DNA from 2 places in the Streptomyces hamibioticus genome. Region 2 is predicted to be linked to the other one. Evidence: riboswitches for the same ligand, from Rfam matches in the RefSeq annotation. Region 2 holds a riboswitch; the other holds the start of a gene.
The links. A riboswitch is a leader RNA that binds a small molecule or an ion and turns the genes downstream of it on or off. The one in region 2 is predicted to bind glycine.
Positions count from the first base shown of each region.

Region 1: another riboswitch for glycine. It lies ahead of gcvP (aminomethyl-transferring glycine dehydrogenase); the one in region 2 lies ahead of gcvT (glycine cleavage system aminomethyltransferase GcvT).

Region 1 covers NZ_JBKKQY010000001.1:6,424,165-6,427,559, forward strand. Annotated here, with positions in the region: gene ACLGIH_RS29165 (DNA polymerase IV) at 1-1,017, shown strand, start outside; gene ACLGIH_RS29170 (PRC-barrel domain-containing protein) at 939-1,310, opposite strand; glycine riboswitch at 1,436-1,531, shown strand; gene gcvP (aminomethyl-transferring glycine dehydrogenase) at 1,706-3,395, shown strand, end outside.
Region 2 covers NZ_JBKKQY010000001.1:2,231,115-2,234,509, reverse strand. Annotated here, with positions in the region: gene glyA (serine hydroxymethyltransferase) at 1-311, opposite strand, end outside; gene gcvH (glycine cleavage system protein GcvH) at 324-701, opposite strand; gene gcvT (glycine cleavage system aminomethyltransferase GcvT) at 824-1,942, opposite strand; glycine riboswitch at 1,987-2,102, opposite strand; glycine riboswitch at 2,103-2,198, opposite strand; gene ACLGIH_RS09855 (AAA family ATPase) at 2,382-3,050, shown strand; gene ACLGIH_RS09850 (enhanced serine sensitivity protein SseB) at 3,129-3,395, shown strand, end outside.

The sequences.
Region 1 (3,395 bases), 4.2 Mb from region 2:
AAGATGCTCGCCAAGATCGCGTCGGAGCAGGCCAAGCCCGACGGGCTGGTCCTGATCGAGCCGGGCACCGAGCGGGCGCTGCTGGGCCCCATGTCCGTGCGGACGCTGCCCGGGGTGGGACCGGCGACGGGCGACCATCTGCGGCGGGCCGGCATCACCACGGTCGACGAGATCGTCGAGGCGGGCGAGGACGAGCTGGTCCGGCTGCTCGGCAAGGCCCACGGGCACGGGCTGTACGCCATGGCGCTGGCCCGCGACGACCGGCCGGTGGTGGCGGAGCGGGAGACGAAGTCGGTGTCGGTGGAGGACACCTACGACGTCGACATCCACGACCGGACACGGGTCGGCCTGGAGGTGCGGCGGCTGGCCGACCGGTGTGTGCGGCGGCTGCGCGGGGCCGGGCTGTCGGGGCGCACCATCGTGCTCAAGGTGCGGCGCTACGACTTCTCCACCCTGACCCGGTCCGAGACCCTGCGCGGGCCCACCGACGACCCGTCGGTGATCCGGGACGCGGCGGCGCGGCTGCTGGACTCGGTGGACACCACGGGCGGTGTGCGGCTGCTCGGGGTCGGCGTCAGCGGGCTCGCCGACTACACGCAGGAGGACCTGTTCGCGCAGGCGGCGGGGGAGCGGGCGGAGGAACTCGCCGAGGAGCCGGACGCCGAGCCCGCCGAGGAGCCGCGGCAGCCGCCCGCCGAGCGCCGCTGGCCCTCCGGGCACGATGTGCGGCACGCCGTCCACGGACACGGGTGGGTGCAGGGCAGCGGCCTCGGGAGGGTCACCGTGCGCTTCGAGACGCCCGGCTCGGAGCCGGGGCGGGTGCGCACCTTCCGGGTCGACGACCCCGAGCTGGCGCCGGCGGAGCCGTTGCCGCTGGTGGGCCCGCCGGCGTCGGCGCAGCGAAGACCCGCGGCGCCCGGCATCCGGCCGCCGGTCGGTCAGGCCTCCTCGGAGCCCGCCAGCTTGCCGAAGTCGCGGTCGGGCGGCGGGGGAGGGGCCGCCACGTCGAGACCGTAGTGGTGGTAGAGCTGGAGTTCCTGCTCGGGAGACAGGTGCCGGCCGACGCCGAAGTCGGGGGCCTCCTTGATCAGCGCCCGGTCGAAGGGCACGCGCAGGGTGCCGTCGACCAGCTCGCTGGGCTCGAGAGGGACGAAGGCGTCCCTGCTGAACAGGCCGGTGCGTATGGCCGCCCATTCGGGAACGCCGGTGGCGTCGTCGAGGTAGACCTCGTCGATGGTGCCGAGCTTGGTGCCGTTGCGGTCGAACGCCTTGCGGCCGATCAGGTTGCGCGGATCGATGTCGGTGCGCACGGTCCCTCCACGTGGTCGCAAACCATCCGGTAAATCATCCGTAAGCACTACAAAACGGCACATTCGTGATGGCGGCCACTCGAAGGTGGGGGCGTTGACCTCGCTGGTAGGCTGACAACGGCTGCTGACCCTGTGCGGGAGAGTCCTCCGAACTCCATCGGAGGCGCCGAAGGAGCAAATCCTCCCCGGAATCTCTCAGGCCCCTGTACCGCACGGACGAGGTCACTCTGGAAAGCAGAGCGGGTGTCGACGGCTTCCGCTCTCACCGACGGTGAAAGCCGGGAGCCCTCGGGCGGCCCGGTGAAGCTCTCAGGTCGAGATGACAGAGGGGGAGGCCGTCCGGGTACCCGTGCCGTGGTGCCCCTCGAAGGTCGTCAGACCAGGAGGCCTCCGCAATGACCGCCCATCGCACCCCGCTCTCCGAGCTCGAACAGGGAACGCCCTTCGAGCAGCGCCACATCGGCCCCGACCACGAGGCCCGGGCCAAGATGCTCGCGCAGGTCGGTTACGGCTCGCTCGACGAGCTGACCGCCGCCGCGGTGCCGGATGTGATCAAGAACGCCGAGGCGCTGGACCTGCCGGGCGCCCGCACCGAGCCCGAGGTGCTGGCCGAGCTGCGTTCCCTCGCCGACCGCAACCAGGTCCTCGACTCCATGATCGGCCTCGGCTACTACGGGACGTTCACCCCGCCCGTCGTCCTGCGCAACGTCATGGAGAACCCGGCCTGGTACACCGCGTACACGCCGTACCAGCCGGAGATCTCCCAGGGCCGCCTGGAGGCCCTGCTGAACTTCCAGACCATGGTCGCCGACCTCACGGGCCTGCCCACCTCCGGCGCCTCACTGCTGGACGAGGGCACCGCGGCCGCCGAGGCCATGGCCCTGTCCCGGCGCATGGGCAAGAACAAGAAGGGCCTGTTCCTGGTCGACGCGGACGCGCTGCCGCAGACCATCGCGGTCATCCGGACCCGCGCCGAGCCGACCGGCGTCGAGGTCGTCGTCGCCGACCTGAGCGAGGGCATCCCGGCCGAGGTCGCCGAGCGGGAGATCAACGGCGTCCTGATCCAGTACCCGGGCGCCTCCGGTGCCGTACGCGACATCAAGCCGGTCATCGACCAGGCGCACGAGCTGGGCGCGCTCGTCACCGTCGCCGCCGACCTGCTCGCGCTCACGCTGCTGAAGTCGCCCGGCGAGCTGGGCGCGGACATCGCCGTCGGCACCACCCAGCGCTTCGGCGTGCCGATGGGCTTCGGCGGGCCGCACGCCGGCTACATGGCCGTCCACGACAAGATGGCCCGCAGTCTGCCCGGCCGCCTCGTGGGCGTCTCCGTGGACGCCGACGGCGACAAGGCCTACCGCCTCGCCCTGCAGACGCGTGAGCAGCACATCCGCCGCGAGAAGGCCACCAGCAACATCTGCACCGCGCAGGTGCTGCTCGCCGTGATGGCCGGTATGTACGCCGTCTACCACGGTCCCGAGGGGCTGAAGACCATCGCGCGCCGCACCCACCGCTACGCCACGGTCCTCGCCGCGGGCCTGACGGCCGCCGGTGTGGAGATCGTCCACGGCGCCTGGTTCGACACGGTCACCGCCCGGGTGCCGGGCCGGGCCGCCGAGGTCGTCGCCGCCGCCCGCGACAACGGCGTCAACCTGCGGCTGGTCGACGCCGACCACGTCTCCTTCGCCTGCGACGAGACCACCCTGCGCGCCCAGGTCGGCGCCGTGTGGTCGGCGTTCGGCGTCGAGGGCGACATCGAGGCGCTGGACGCGGCGACCGAGGACGCCCTGCCCGAGGCGCTGCTGCGGACCGACGACTACCTCACCCACCCGGTCTTCCACCAGTACCGCTCCGAGACCGCGATGCTGCGCTACCTGCGCCGCCTCGCCGACCGCGACTACGCGCTGGACCGCGGCATGATCCCGCTGGGCTCCTGCACCATGAAGCTCAACGCGACCACCGAGATGGAGCCGGTCACCTGGCCGGAGTTCGGGCAGCTGCACCCCTTCGCGCCCGCCGAGCAGGCCCAGGGCTACCTCACGCTCATCCGCGAGCTGGAGGAACGTCTCGCCGAGGTCACCGGCTACG
Region 2 (3,395 bases):
GCGGCGTTCGCCTGGGCACCGGAGTGCGGCTGCACATTGGCGTGCTCGGCGCCGAAGAGCGCCTTGATGCGGTCGATGGCGATCTGCTCGACCACGTCGACGTGCTCGCAGCCGCCGTAGTAGCGGCGGCCCGGGTAGCCCTCGGCGTACTTGTTGGTGAGGACCGAGCCCTGCGCCTCCATGACCGCGACCGGCGCGAAGTTCTCGGAGGCGATCATCTCCAGGGTGGACTGCTGGCGGTCCAGCTCCGCGTCGACGGCGGCGGCGACGTCGGGGTCGAGCTCGTGCAGGGGGGTGTTCAGGACAGACATCGGCAGGGCTCCTCAGCCGGCGGCGTAGGCGGTGTACTCGTCGGCGGAGAGCAGGTCGGCCGGCTCGTCCGTGACGCGCACCTTGAACAGCCAGCCGCCCTCGAAGGGCGCGGAGTTCACCAGCGACGGGTCGTTGACGACGTCCTCGTTGACCTCGGTGATCTCACCCGAGACAGGCGAGTACAGGTCGGACACGGACTTGGTCGACTCCAGCTCGCCGCAGGTCTCGCCCGCGGACACGGTGTCGCCGACCTCCGGGAGCTGGACGAAGACGACGTCACCGAGCGCGTTGGCGGCGTGCTCCGTGATGCCGACCGTCGAGACGCCGTCCTCGGCGGCCGACAGCCACTCGTGCTCCTTGCTGTAGCGCAGCTGCTGGGGGTTGCTCATGGCCTGAATTCTCCTGTACGCGGGGGAGTGCTGATGAATGGGGGACCGACTGGAAGGCTGCCGACACCGCTGGTGAGCAGCGCGAACCTACGCGAGGACACCTGCGGGTACGGACCCAGTCTCTACTTCTGGCGCTTGTAGAACGGCAGCGCCACGACCTCGTACGGCTCGTGGCTGCCCCGGATGTCCACGCCCACCCCGGGCGTGCCCGGAGCCGCGTGCGCCGCGTCGACGTACGCCATCGCGATCGGCTTGCCCAGCGTCGGCGACGGCGCCCCGGAGGTGACCTCGCCGATCACCTCGCCGCCGGCCACGACCGCGTACCCGGCGCGCGGCACCCGGCGGCCCTCGGCGACCAGGCCGACCAGGACCCGGGGCGGCTGCGAGGCGGCGCGCTCCGCGGCCTCCGTCAGCGCCGCGCGGCCCACGAAGTCGCCCTCCTTCTCGAACTTGACCACCCGGCCGAGCCCGGCGTCGAACGGCGTCAGCGAGGTCGTCAGCTCGTGCCCGTACAGCGGCATGCCCGCCTCCAGGCGCAGCGTGTCCCGGCAGGACAGGCCGCAGGGGGTCAGGCCGGCCGCCTCGCCCGCCTTGGTCAGCGCCTGCCACAGCTCCACCGCGTGCTCCGGCTTCACGAACAGCTCGAAGCCGTCCTCGCCGGTGTAGCCGGTACGGGCGATCAGCGCCGGGACACCGGCCACGGTGCCGGGCAGCCCCGCGTAGTACTTCAGGCCGTCCAGGTCGGAGTCGGTCAGGCTCTTGACGATTTCCGGCGACTCGGGGCCCTGCACGGCCAGCAGCGCATAGGCGTCCCGGTCGTCGCGCACCTCGGCGTCGAAGCCGGCCGCGCGCCCGGCCAGCGCGTCCAGCACCACCTGGGCGTTGGAGGCGTTGGCGACCACCATGAACTCGGAGTCGGCGAGGCGGTAGACGATCAGGTCGTCCAGGATGCCGCCGTCCTCGCGGCAGATCATGGTGTACCGGGCGCGGCCGGGCTTGACGCCGCCGATGTTGCCGACCAGCGCGTAGTCCAGCAGCGCGGCGGCCTGCGGACCGGTGACGGTGATCTCGCCCATGTGCGAGAGGTCGAAGAGACCGGCCCGGGTGCGCACGGCGGTGTGCTCGTCGCGCTCGGAGCCGTAGCGCAGGGGCATGTCCCAGCCGGCGAAGTCGGTCATGGTCGCGCCGAGCGAACGATGCACGGCATCGAGCGCGGTGCGGCGGAGTTCGGTACTGCTCATCGGTCGGTCGTCTCCCAGGGCATGACGCAGGCGGGCGAGGTGAGTCCTCCCCATCTGTCATCGGAACCTGAGAGGTTCGCCATGACCACCTTCAGTCCGGTGATCAGGACTTGCACCTTGGGTGGGGCCGCCCTCGGGGCGGCCCGCTTTTCAGATGTGCCTCGCCCGCGCGGTAACGGGGCCTGAGAGATTCAAGGGAGGTACTTGCTCCTTCGGCGCCCCAGCCGGTGGCTGGGAACTCTCCCGCGCGGATTCAAACGGCCGGTATGCAGTTGGCGCGCACATCATTGCACGCATCGTCCGGTCGTGGCAGAGCAAGCTCTTTGTGACCGGCTTGTGGCAGCACGTACACGAAAGCACGAGACTCCCGCATTACCTTCTTTTTACACTCGACGGGGACGGGGAAACTCGTGAACCGCCCCAGGGGAGGACGATCACGGTGAACAGGACCACGGCATACGCCACGACCTCGGGTCTCGCGCTGCCCAAGCAGCCTGCAGGCCCGGCCCGGGAGGCGTGTGCCGACCAGACCGCACCCGTCGTCCGCGACCTGCGGGAGCGGGCCGGCCGCAGCCCGCACGCCCTGCTCTTCGGGCCCGGCGACATCGTCGTCGTCACCGGCCTGCCCGGCAGCGGCAAGTCCACGCTGATGGAGCGCACCGTGCGCGGGATGCGCATCGACTCCCAGGACACCCGCGACCGCTGGGACCGCCGGATGCCGCGCCTCCTGCCGTACGCCCTCTACCGCCCCCTGGTCCGGTTCGCCCACTACGCCGGCCTGCGTCGCGCGCTGCGCTCCGGCGAGGGCGTCGTCGTGCACGACTGCGGCACCCAGGCCTGGGTGCGGACCTGGCTGGCCCGCGAGGCCCGCCGCCGGGGCACCGGCCTGCACCTGCTGCTGCTCGACGTCAGCGCCGAGGCGGCCCTGGCCGGCCAGCGCGAGCGCGGCCGGGGCGTCTCCCGCTACGCCTTCCGCCGGCACCGCACGGCCACCGCCCGGCTGCTGCGCGCCGCCGCCGAGGGCACCCTGCCGGGCGGCTGCGCCTCGGCCGTGCTGCTCGACCGGGCGGCGGCGGACACGCTGCGCCGGATCGGCTTCACCGGCTGACGGCCGCCGCGGGCCCGCGGGGCCGAACGGGTTAGCCTTTCCAGCCACACCAGCGGTTCGAGCAGGCGGTAGGAACAGATGGACTTCCCAGCGGGCTCCCCGGACTTCTCCGCGGACTTCTCCGCGGACCTCCCGGCGCAGGCGCACCCCCATCCGCACGGCGGATGGCCGGGCAACGAGCTGGAGGAGGTGCTGTCGGCCGCCCTCGGCGTGCCGTCCGCGGGCGGCCGGATCGTCGAAGTCCTCGGCCGCAGCTTCGTCTGGGTGCCGCTGCCGAGCGGCGGCGGCCCGGACGGCGGCACCCTCGACCTGCCGACACTGGAGATCGACGGCCAGGCGTACGTG